DNA from 2 places in the Bhargavaea sp. GQ12 genome. Region 1 is predicted to be linked to the other one. Evidence: a T-box and tRNA genes for the amino acid it is inferred to sense, from the RefSeq annotation. Region 1 holds a T-box; the other holds one or more tRNA genes.
What was found. The T-box of region 1 lies ahead of AC6CHQ_RS04305 (valine--tRNA ligase). A T-box ahead of a tRNA ligase gene usually reads a tRNA of that ligase, here a tRNA-Val.
Positions count from the first base shown of each region.

Region 2: it has a tRNA-Val gene. The T-box ahead of AC6CHQ_RS04305 (valine--tRNA ligase) is inferred to sense a tRNA for this amino acid. The anticodon was not compared.

Region 1 is NZ_JCAXEU010000003.1:171,834-177,955, forward strand. It holds gene AC6CHQ_RS04305 (valine--tRNA ligase) at 1-2,567, opposite strand, end outside; T-box leader at 2,615-2,838, opposite strand; gene AC6CHQ_RS04310 (YszA family small membrane protein) at 2,901-3,092, shown strand; gene AC6CHQ_RS04315 (prolipoprotein diacylglyceryl transferase) at 3,051-3,800, opposite strand; gene hemL (glutamate-1-semialdehyde 2,1-aminomutase) at 4,097-5,389, opposite strand; gene hemB (porphobilinogen synthase) at 5,391-6,122, opposite strand, start outside.
Region 2 is NZ_JCAXEU010000005.1:3,573-9,694, reverse strand. It holds gene AC6CHQ_RS06055 (aldehyde dehydrogenase) at 1-1,092, opposite strand, end outside; gene AC6CHQ_RS06050 (hypothetical protein) at 1,454-1,597, shown strand; tRNA gene AC6CHQ_RS06045 (tRNA-Val) at 1,820-1,892, shown strand; gene AC6CHQ_RS06040 (hypothetical protein) at 1,910-2,191, opposite strand; gene AC6CHQ_RS06035 (STAS domain-containing protein) at 2,437-2,940, shown strand; gene AC6CHQ_RS06030 (TRAP transporter permease) at 2,983-4,998, opposite strand; gene AC6CHQ_RS06025 (DUF1850 domain-containing protein) at 4,988-5,500, opposite strand; gene AC6CHQ_RS06020 (TAXI family TRAP transporter solute-binding subunit) at 5,591-6,122, opposite strand, start outside.

The DNA.
Region 1 (6,122 bases):
ACGGCTTCTGGGGCTTTGGAGATGAAGCGTTCGTTGGAGAGTTTGCCTTCGACGCGTTTCAGCTCGCCCTGCCACTTGCCCAGTTCCTTCTGAAGCCGTGCCAACTCTTCCTCAATGTTGATGAGGCCTTCGAGCGGCATGAAGAGCTCGGCACCCGTGACGACGGCGGACATGGATTTGTCCGGTGCAATCAGGTCGCGGCTGATTTCAAGCGTCTCCGGGTTGCAGAAGCGCTCTAGATACGCGCGGTTGTTTTCCAGCGCGGCCTGTGTCGTGTCATCGTGCGTGCGGATTGCGAGTGCGACTTTCTTGCTCATCGGCGTATTCACTTCGGCGCGGATGTTGCGGACTGCCTTGATGACATCCATGAGCGTCTTCATGTCGCCTGCGCGCTGTTCGTCGGACAGCGCCGGATCGGCAACCGGCCATTTGGCGGCGACGATCGACTCGCCTTCGTGCGGCAGGCTCTGCCAGATTTCTTCCGTGATGAACGGCATGAACGGGTGGAGCAGGCGCATCGTGTTGTCGAGAACGTAGGCGAGGATCGAGCGGGTCGTCTTCTTCGCCGCTTCGTTTTCCCCGTACAGCGGCAGTTTCGCCATCTCGATGTACCAGTCGCAGAAGTCATCCCAGATGAAGTTATACAGCGCGCGGCCGACTTCGCCGAACTCGTACTTGTCTGCAAGCTTCGTGACTGTCTCGATCGTTTCGTTCAGGCGTGTGAGAATCCACGCATCCGCCGCGGACTTTTCGCCCGACAGGTCGATCTCCTCAAACTTCAGCCCATCCATGTTCATCAATGCAAACCGGGACGCGTTCCAGATTTTGTTCGCGAAGTTCCAGACGGATTCCACTTTCTCGTTTGAGAAGCGAAGGTCTTGCCCAGGCGATGAGCCTGTTGCGAGGAAGTAGCGCAGCGAATCCGCGCCGTACTGATCGATGACATCCATCGGATCGACGCCGTTGCCGAGCGACTTGGACATTTTGCGGCCGTCTTCTGCGCGGACAAGTCCGTGAATCAGCACGTCATCAAACGGGCGCTTGCCGGTGAATTCAAGTCCCTGGAAGATCATCCGGGACACCCAGAAGAAGATGATGTCATAGCCGGTCACAAGCGCGTCCGTCGGATAATAGCGCTTGAACAGTTCGTTGTCCTCATCCGGCCAGTTCAGCGTGGAGAACGGCCAGAGAGCGGAAGAGAACCATGTGTCGAGGACGTCTTCGTCCTGCTTCCAGTTTTCCGCATCTGCCGGTGCTTCCATGCCGACGTGGATTTCACCCGTTTCCTTGTGGTACCAGGCCGGGATCTGGTGGCCCCACCAGAGCTGGCGGGAAATGCACCAGTCGCGGATGTTCTCCATCCAGTTCAGGTACGTTTTCTCGAAGCGCTCCGGAACGAAGTTTACTTTTTCCTCGCCCTTCTGCAGCTCGACTGCGGCCTCAGCGAGCGGCTCCATCTTGACGAACCACTGCGTGGACAGATAAGGCTCGACAACCGCGCCGCTCCGCTCCGAGTGTCCGACCGAGTGCATGTGTTCCTCGATTTCGAACAACACACCCATTTCCTGAAGATCCTTCACAATCTCCTTGCGGCACTCAAAGCGGTCCATGCCCTGGTACTTGCCTGCGCGCTCGTTCATCGAGCCATCTTCATTCATGACAAGGACGCGCTCCAGGTTGTGGCGATTGCCGATTTCAAAGTCGTTCGGGTCATGGGCCGGTGTGATCTTCACCGCGCCGCTACCGAAGTCCATCTCGACATAGTCATCGGCGACGATCGGGATTTCGCGCCCGACGATCGGCAGTTTGACCGTTTTGCCGATCAGGTGCTTGTAGCGCTCATCTTCCGGGTGAACGGCAACTGCGGTATCCCCGAGCATCGTCTCCGGACGGGTCGTCGCGATTTCGATCGACCCCGTGCCATCTGCGAGCGGGTAGCGCATATGATAGAAGGCACCCTGTACGTCCTTATAGATGACTTCGATGTCGGAGAGCGCTGTTTTCGTCTGCGGATCCCAGTTGATAATGTACTCACCGCGGTAGATCAGGCCCTTCTCATAGAGCTTGACGAAGACGGTGCGAACCGCTTCCGAAAGCCCCTCATCAAGTGTGAAGCGCTCACGTGAATAGTCCAGGCCAAGGCCAAGTTTTGACCATTGCTGGCGGATATGCCCGGCATATTCCTCTTTCCATTTCCACGACTCTTCAAGGAATTTCTCGCGGCCGAGGTCATAGCGGCTCTTGCCCTCTTCTTTTAGCTTCCCTTCAACCTTCGCCTGTGTCGCAATCCCGGCGTGGTCCATCCCCGGAAGCCAAAGAGCGTCATAGCCCTGCATGCGCTTCATGCGGATCAGGATATCCTGGAGTGTCGTATCCCAGGCGTGGCCGAGGTGGAGCTTGCCCGTGACGTTCGGCGGCGGAATCACGATCGTGTATGGTTCCTTGCCGCTTTCCGGCTGCGCCTCGAAGAATTTACCGTTGACCCACCACTCATACCTGCCCTGCTCGATTGCCTGCGGATCGTACTTTGTCGGCAGAGACGTTTCCTGCTGGCCGTTCTGTTCCATGTCTTCTTCCTCCTTTGTTTCCGGGAAATCAAAAAACCCTCCGTCCTATAAAGGACGAAGGGCTGACTTCGCGGTACCACCTTTAGTTCCGGCACGCAAAACAAGAGCGGCCGGCGCTCAAAACGATAACGGTCGTCTGACCGGCACTCCGCTACTCGGTTCGCGGAGGCTGCTCACGGGCGACTTCGGACGGCGCTGACGGGAGCTTTCACCAGCCGCTCCCTCTCTCCGGACAACATCCGGTCCTACTCTTCCCGCTCACTGCATCGTTATCCATTTCATTTATTGTACAAAACCGGCAACCGCCCGTCAATACGAAAGGAGGTGTCCCATTTGAGAAAGAACTATAACCCGTGGCTCCTGCCGCCATGCCTCAGAAAAATCCGGTTTTACTGCAAGGCGATCATCATCCCGATCACCGTGTTCCAGCTGATCCGCACATTGTTTGTGCCGACTACTGGCGATTTTCTTCTGCTGATCTTGTTAATCGGACTCTGTGTCGCGTTTTACAAGGATTTTATATGAAGGATAGGAAAAGACGGTATACGTATCTTCGAGGCCCGAGATGAATGCCCTGACCTCATCCGGGCTGTTTTTCGTGGACGCATCGGCCCTTGCCTGCGGTATTTCCGGGCTCACTGCGACGGCCACCGGCTGCCTTTGTTCAGGCTCGGCAGCAGCACGTACTGATGCAGATTCCGACTCCTCGCGAACGGCCAGTTCCGGAACCGCCTCCCTGCGGTGGCTGCTGCTTTCAGGCCGGGACGACGATTCATCATTTGTCTCCAACACTTCCGCTTTCGGGGCTGCTGCCTGGGCTTCATCCGATTCATCATCTATATTGTCACCGTACAGGCAATCCACTTTCCAGGTGACGCAAAGCGCCCCGTCTTCATTCACATGAGCACGGACATCCTGTGCTTTTATCGATGCCCCGTCGCCCGTCTCTGCCGGAAGGTCGATATAAAGGGGAACCGCATACTCAAAGTAACCTGTCTCCCCGCTCAGGTCGATCTCCTCGATCATCGTCGCACCCTCCGGCTCGGGAGTGCCCCCTTCCCCGTCAAACACCGCCATGCACGTCAGGTGATAAATACCGGTCAGCCGGTAGGCATTCTCCGTATGCTCGTCCGTGTACTGGGGTGTCACATTCACTGATTCCGCACGCACCGGCTCTCCGCATCCCTGCGGAAAGCGGAACGTCTGCTCCATCGTCCATGCCGACTTCGCCATCTGCCTCTCCTCCTCTGTATGTTCGCGCATAAAACAATATATGCATCCAAAGGCTCCAATATGGCGAAGACGGGCGGTCTATTTTTGGGAAACGCGGATTGTTGACTGTGGAATGGCGGCTTGGAGCTGGCCACTTCATTTAGGATAGCTGAGTTGACATAATGAGCGAAAGTACACTAAGCGGTCCTGAAAGTACACGATGGCACGGCGAAAGTACACCATGGCCCGCTGAAAGTACACGATGACACCTGCCACAACAAAAAAACCGCCCCATTCCGGGACGGTCACACAAATCATTATCGCTTCAGCTGTTTGAACACTTTGTGGAATGCCTCCACCGTGCGGTCGATATGCGCTTCGGTGTGGGCGGTGGAAATGAAGACGCCTTCGAACTGGGACGGCGGCAGGTAAATGCCTTCTTCCGCCATCAGGGCGTAGTACTTGCCGAACAGTTCTGTATCGGACGTCTTCGCGCTTTCAAAGTCGGTTACGTCCTCGTTTGTGAGGAAGTAGCCGATCATCGAGCCGGCACGGTTGACGGTATGAGGGATGTTGTTCGCCTCTGCCGCTTCGCGGAAGCCGGCTTCCAGACGGTCGCCAAGTGCCTTGAAGTGGTCATACGATTCAGGCGTGAGTTTGCTCAGAGTCGCAATCCCTGCCGCCATGGCGAGCGGGTTGCCGGATAGCGTGCCGGCCTGATAGATCGGGCCGGCCGGAGCGACCTGTTCCATGATCTCGCGTTTCCCGCCGAATGCACCGACCGGGAGGCCGCCGCCGATGACTTTGCCGAGGCAGGTAAGATCTGGTGTTACGCCGAACAGTCCCTGTCCGCTGTTATAGCCGACACGGAAGCCGGTCATGACTTCGTCGAAGATCAGGAGCGAGCCGTGCTGTTCGGTGACTTCACGGAGTCCTTCCAGGAAGCCTTCGTTCGGAGGAACGACACCCATGTTGCCCGCGACCGGTTCGACGATAACCGCGGCAATGTCTTCACCGAAGTTTTCGAATGCCTGGCGCACAGCGTCAAGGTCGTTGTAGGCAACGGTAATCGTATTGCCCGCGATCGAAGCAGGAACTCCAGGGCTGTCAGGCAGGCCGAGTGTCGCAACTCCTGAACCGGCCTTGATCAACAGCGAATCCCCGTGGCCGTGGTAGCAGCCTTCGAATTTCAGGATCTTGTCGCGTCCGGTGACACCGCGTGCCACCCGGAGAGCGCTCATCGTCGCTTCAGTACCGGACGACACCATGCGGATCATCTCGATCGACGGCACGCGGTCGATCACGATTTTCGCAAGCTCGTTTTCGGCAAGTGTGGAAGCGCCAAAGCTGGATCCTTTTGCGGCCTGTTCATTGATCGCCGCGACGACATCGTCATCGGCATGGCCGTGGATCAGCGGGCCCCAGGACAGGACGTAGTCGATATAGTCATTGCCGTCGATATCGGTGATGACGGCACCTTTTCCCTGTTCCATGAAGAGCGGGTCCATGTCGACCGCCTTGAATGCGCGGACCGGCGAGTTGACGCCGCCCGGCATCAGATTGACTGCTTCGGAAAAGGCTTTTTTCGAGTTCTCATACGATCGGGCCAAATCAGTTCCCCTCCATGTATCGTACCGCGTCTTTCGCGAAGTACGTTATGATCATGTCGGCGCCTGCGCGCTTCATCGATGTCAGTGTCTCCATGACGATCTTTTCCTCGTCGACCCAGCCGTTCTGTGCGGCGGCCTTGATCATCGAGTACTCGCCGCTCACGTTATAGGCGACAACCGGCACGCCGGAGAAGTCCTTGACTTCGCGCATGACATCCATATAGGACAGCGATGGCTTCACGATCAGCATGTCCGCACCTTCCTCGATGTCGGACTGCGCTTCACGGATCGCTTCAAGCCGGTTGGCCGGGTCCATCTGGTATGTTTTCCGGTCACCGAACTGCGGCGTGCTGCCCGCAGCCTCACGGAATGGTCCGTAGTAGGCGGATGCATACTTCACCGCATAGGACATGATCGGCACATCTTCAAAGCCTGCTTCATCCAAAGCTTGGCGGATCACCGTAACAAAGCCGTCCATCATATTGGACGGTGCGATAATATCCGCTCCTGCCTTGGCCTGGCTGACAGCTGTGCGGGCCAAAAGGTCGAGCGACGGGTCGTTCAGGATACGGCCTTCCTCGATCAGGCCGCAGTGGCCATGGTCCGTATACTCGCACAGGCATGTATCCGCAACGACTAGCAGTTCCGGATGGCGCTCCTTGATCAGGCGTGTCGCTTCCTGGACAATGCCGTGGTCATGGTATGCTTCTGTGCCTTCCGCGTCTTTATGCTC
Region 2 (6,122 bases), on a different contig from region 1:
CCGTTCGCGGATCGAGCGGATGATCGCCGTCAGGCTGGAATAGCCGTAAACCGGCAGTATCGGACCGAAAATCTCTTCCTCCATCACCCGGCTTCCAACAGGCGGGCTGTCAACCACCGTCGGCTCGATATAGCCGGTATCCCGATTCATCCGCCCTCCTGAAAGGATCCGGCCACGCTCTTCGTCGATCATCTCCCGCAGCCTGTCGAACTGGCGCTCATCCACGATCCGGGCATAATCCGGAGATTCTGAAGGATCAGTGCCGTAAAAACCCTTGACCGCCTGTTTTAACTCCTCCAGAAACTCATCCTTCACAGTATGGTGAACCAGGCAATAGTCCGGCGCCACACATGTCTGACCGGCATTCGTGAATTTCGCCCATGCAATCCTCTCCGCTGCCATGCGGAGGTCGGCGGTCTGGTCAACAATGGCGGGACTTTTTCCGCCGAGTTCGAGGACAACGGGCACAAGCCGCTCGGCAGCAGCTTTCATGACGATCGATCCGACTTTTGCACTGCCCGTGAAGAACATGAAATCAAACGGCGCATGGATCAGAGCCGACGTCTCTTCCTTGCCTCCTTCCACGACTGTCACAAATTCGGGCGGAAATGTATCTGCAACCAGTTCTCGGATGACGGCAGAAACGTGCGGCGTCGTCTCGGAAGGCTTCAGGACGGCCGTATTTCCACCGGCAATTGCCGCCGCAAGCGGCTCGATCACAAGCTGGAAAGGATAGTTGAAAGGTCCGATGATCAGCACCGTTCCCCATGGCTCACGGATGACGAAGCTTTTCCCCGGCTGGAAATGAATCGGCGTCTTTTTCGGTTCCGGTTTCATCCATTCTCCGATGCTGGAAGCCATTTCCCGAATACTGGATAAGACAAAGCCGATCTCCGTCATGTATGATTCGAATTCACTTTTGCCGAGATCCTTTGCAAGTGCATCCGAAATATCTTTTTCCCTTTTCCGGATCGCTCCATGAAGGTCCACCAGCCTGTCTTTCCTGAATTGGGCTGACTTCGTTTTGCCGGTCCAGTAATATTCCCGCTGCCGGGCGACGATGCCGCCTGCCTGCGTATCCGTAAAAGCCATGTTCAACCACTCCTTTCATTCTTTCTTCATCTTATCGCCGGCGGCCCCGGATATCAAAACATAAACCGGGATATTCTATTCCTATCCGGATGACCTGACGGATTGTTAAATTTTTTTTAAGCTCATAAACGGCTCCCGACTCGGGCAACCTTTGGATATGGGCAGGAAAAGTTGTTGCCTGCCCGCCATGCATCCCGGCCTCCAGGCGGCGGATATCGCACCTTACAGTTTCATACGCTCCTCTTTCCCGGTCAGATAGAAATATAGGTCTTCCGGCTTGTTTTGTTCCTCACTCTGTTTCGGATTCCGATCATGCGGGGTATAGAAGGTCAAACAACGAAAAGATCAAGGAGGAAATGACATGATGAAACAAGAACAATGGTGGGATCATATGTTTACGGGAAATCTTGAATTGGGACTTAACCGCGAGCGGCTAACCGAGCTGGAAGAGGAAAACTTCCTTTACTTCTCGGAAGCTGAAGAAACCGTTCCCCAGGAGCAATAACTAAGTGACGATGCGATATTTGCCGTCAGCCGGTAAAGATGCAGTGCATACATAAGGACCGTCCAGCCGATTATATCCGGGGGACGGTCCTTAGCCATTTCCCGGATATTCCGCACTGATATCTGAAAAGTTTTATTTTAAGGATGACGTTGACTTTACCTGCTTCCCCTTGTATTATTGTAAATGTGCTTGAGAGAACAACCAAGCCAACATCCCAGTTTTGATTCCGTAGCTCAGCTGGGAGAGCGCTACCTTGACAGGGTAGAGGTCGCTGGTTCGAGCCCAGTCGGAATCATCATAAAAAACGCATCCCTAGGGATGCGTTTTTTTGTCTTTTCTGGACGCCTCATGGGTACTTTGACTTGGACTTTCATCCAAATATTTCTCAAAGGCAATCGCTTCTTCTTCCAGTGCGGAAGATAACACCTTATAGGTCGCGGATAAATAGACTGCGGCTGCTTCTGCATCTCCAGATCTGGCCTTTTCAATACCTGCCGGCAATTCTTCAACAAGCAGTTCCACCTTTTTCCGAATGCTTTCACGGCTGTTTCCCAAGTAGGTCGTTACTTCCAATTCCTCTACTTTATTAATCACTCTTAATATCCCCTAACCATATTGTTCTGCCGCTACATTCGACAGACAGATAAACAGTTCCTTCTTAAAAATGATAAATTCCGACTTTGTTCTATTATAAATCTGCTCATTCCTTGCTTGGACAGGTTTGATCGTTATTGAAAACGGCCTTTCTTCCGTCTGAGGTTCAAAAATAGCCTATTTCAGAAATAAACGTATAATAGTGATATACATACGATCAAAATACAATCAGCGAGGAATCCAAGATGAATGACCAACAGACCCGGCCAACCCCGGAAGAAATACAGCACACAATCGATCAGCTGAGAACACAAGTTGATGAATTGGAGAAACTCATCGGCCAGATCATGGTACCCATCATCCCGTCGATAATGCCGGATACGATTTTGGTGCCGTTCGCCGGAGAACTGACACCGGAGCTTTCAAAAAAAGTCGTCACGAAGGTACTCGATCATGTTTCCATGACAGGCACCCAAACTGCGATACTCGACTTCACCGCACTGTCCATCAAACAAACGGAGAGCCTCTCGGTGTTCGGCAATTCTGTCGAAGAGCTTTCGGCATCACTCAGCCTGATGGGCATTGAAGTGATTACAGTCGGATTCACTCCCCAATTCGCCCGCGAAGTCGCATTGTCCGGACTTCCTTTTGTAAACAAACTCAAGTCATTTTCCACTTTCCGCGCTGCTCTCCAGCACCTGATGAAGCTAAGGGGTATGGAGTTGACCGAAGATAACGGGAAGAATTAAAAAGACAGAACCCCTGCAGAATTTTTTCTGCAGGGGTTCTGTTTAGGATGCAGTCGAAATGGTCTGCTTGCCACCTTTGTTCTTAGTCACAAACTGGATGGCGAGAAGAATGACGAACAGGGCAAATCCGAATACGTCGGTCATGCCTTCCGGGAAAATCAGCATGCCGCCAGCCACAAGAGCGAGTATACGCTCCAGCCAGTTTAGCTTGCGATACCAGAAGCCGACGAAGCCGGCACCAACCGCGATCATACCGGCTAATGCTGTTGCGGTCACCCAAACGATTTCAAGGACACTTGCATCAATCATCAGCATCGCGGGGTTATAGACGAACATATACGGGATGATAAACGCTGCAATCGCGAGCTTCGCTGCGTTGACCCCTGTCCGGATCGGATCTCCTCCAGATATTCCGGATGCTGCAAATGCTGCGAGTGCGACCGGAGGTGTGATATCTGCAATGATTCCGAAGTAGAACACGAACAAGTGAGCAGATAAAGCTACAACAACCGGTACTGCTGCGCCTGACGGCTCGTCGATCATGAGCAGGGCAATGACGGCGGGAGCCGCAATCGTCGAAGTGATGACATAGTTCGCCGTTGTCGGTGAGCCCATTCCCAGAACGATCGCTGCGAGCATAGTGAAAAACAGTGTCAGGAAGAGATGTCCGCCTGAGGCTGAAATCAGCCCGTTGGCCAGGCTCAGACCTAGACCGGTCTTGACAACGACACCGACAATGATGCCGGCACATGCCGTTGCCGCCGCAACAGCCAATGCTGTCCGTGCCCCGTCAACAAGGGCATTGATCATGTCCTTGAAGTTCAGGCGGGTCTGTTTGTCGAACGCGCTGACGACAATCGTCAGTACGATTCCCCAGAGCGCGGCTTGCATTGTCGGGATACCGACGAGCAAGAAGATAATAATTCCGAGAATCGGGGTCAGAAGATAAATCTTCTTCAAGACTTCCTTCCGGTTTGGAAGCTGGTCATCCGAAAGACCGGACAGCCCGACCCGTTTGGCCTCAAAGTGTGTCATGATCCAGATTCCCGAGAAGTAAAGCAGCGCCGGAATGGCAGCGGCTTTTGCAATTTCCCAATAAGTGATGCCGCCGATGAATTCGACCATCAGAAATGCCGCTGCTCCCATGATTGGCGGCATGAGCTGTCCGCCGGTGGAAGCCGAGGCTTCTACCGCCCCGGCAAACTCTTTGCGGTAGCCAAGCTTCTTCATCATCGGAATGGTATACGAACCGGAAGTCACCACGTTAGCTACAGAGCTCCCTGATATGGTTCCCTGGAGGGCACTTGAGAAGATAGCCACCTTCGCCGGGCCGCCGGTCAGTTTCCCGGCCAATGCCACAGCCAAATCGTTGAAGTACTGACCCACACCTGTTTTTACGAGGAAGGCTCCGAAAAGGAGGAAGACGAAGATGAACGTGGCCGACACTCCGATTGGTGTACCGAGCACCCCGTCGGTCGTGTAAAACATCAACTGGGCAAGTGCCGTCAGGTCCTGTCCGCGATGCGCCAGGAATCCTGGCCAGTATGGTCCGGTAAACGCATAGATCAGGAATGCCGATGCGATAATCGTAATCGGCAGGCCGACAGCCCGCCGTGAGGCTTCGAGTGTCAGTAAGACGGCCAGGATGGCGACTGTCATATCGAGATCGGTCACCCGTCCGACACGCATGACCAATTCATCGTATTGCAACGGCCAGTACAGGCCGACGCCAATCGAAAGCAGCGCCAGGATAATATCGTAAAACGGGACTCTGTTCTTTTTGGCCGATTTACGGCGAAACGGGAACAGAAGGAAAATAAGAGACAGGGCAAAACCCAGGTGGACAGAGCGCTGGATATAGGCTGTATACTGTCCAAAAATCGCGGTGTATAGCTGGAAAACAGAAAAAGCCAGAAGACCGAAGAAAACAATTTTCTTCATAAGCCCCCGAACGTCACGGGTGTTGGATTCCGGGTCATATTTTTTCAGCAGCTCCTGCTGCTCTTCCTCGGACAGCTGGAGATTCTGCTCTTCCCTCATTGATTTCTCATCTGCCATTCATATTCACTCCTTTCAATAACTCCAGTAGGGACAATTTTCTTGATTCAAAACGGTAAGAAGATCCCCGCTCCAGCAGTTTCTTCAAATCATAACTGCGTCCGCCGCACAGGAATTCAAGGTCCGTATCGATATCCGCCACAAATAGGACAAACGAGTCGAGTACACGATTTTCATACTCAAGCGTGTATCGGCCGTCCTCGGCGGTGAAGGTCTCCCCTTCCTCCGCATGGCCCGGCATGCCGATTGCAAGGTCCTCGTATTCCATCCGGAGAAGACGGATTCTGCTATCATCTGTCACCTCATAAGTTTCAATCACATCCGTCAGATGGATTGAATGGGTATACCGGATGACGAATCGGTCCTCTTCCGTCTGCCGTATGTAGTGGATGGCCGGATTGTCCGAGCGGGTCTCCGTAAACACAAAGGCGTCTGAAAACGGGACTGCGAGAACACATGTAAATGACACCATGAGCAATGCAGTGCCCAGCACTTTCCGCATCACGTCCCCCCTTATCATCCGGCCATTTAAAAAGAACAAAGTGAAGCGATGAAGCACGGCTTCATCGCTTCACTGCATGTTACGGCGAAATCAGTTGCCGTTTACTTCGTCGAAGTATTTCTGTGCACCATCGTGGACAGGAATACCGATGCCCTCAAGGCCTTTTTCAGCTTTGATCAGCTGTCCTTTTGCATGCGTGATCTTATCTGTATTTTCATAGATGGCCTTCGTGATGTCGTAAACAACATCTTCAGGAATGTCGTTCTGAATGACGAGCATTGCTCCTACGGATACAGTCGGAACATCCTCGGTCAGTCCGTATGTGCCCGAAGCAATCGTGTCTTTTGCATAGTACGGATACTTTTCGATCAGTTCATCTGCTTTGGCATCTTCAACCGGAACGATGTAGACCTGTGTCGTTGCGTTCAGTCCTTCAACAGCCCCTGTCGGTGTACCGGAAGTGATGAATGCCGCGTCGATCTGGCCGGACTGAAGGCTTTCAGTGGATTCGCCGAAGTCCAAGTTTTGCGCATCGATGTCATCCATTGTGAGACCGTGGATTTCAAGGAGCTGCTCCGCATTTGCATACGTACCGGAACCCGGAGCGCCTACAGAGATTTTT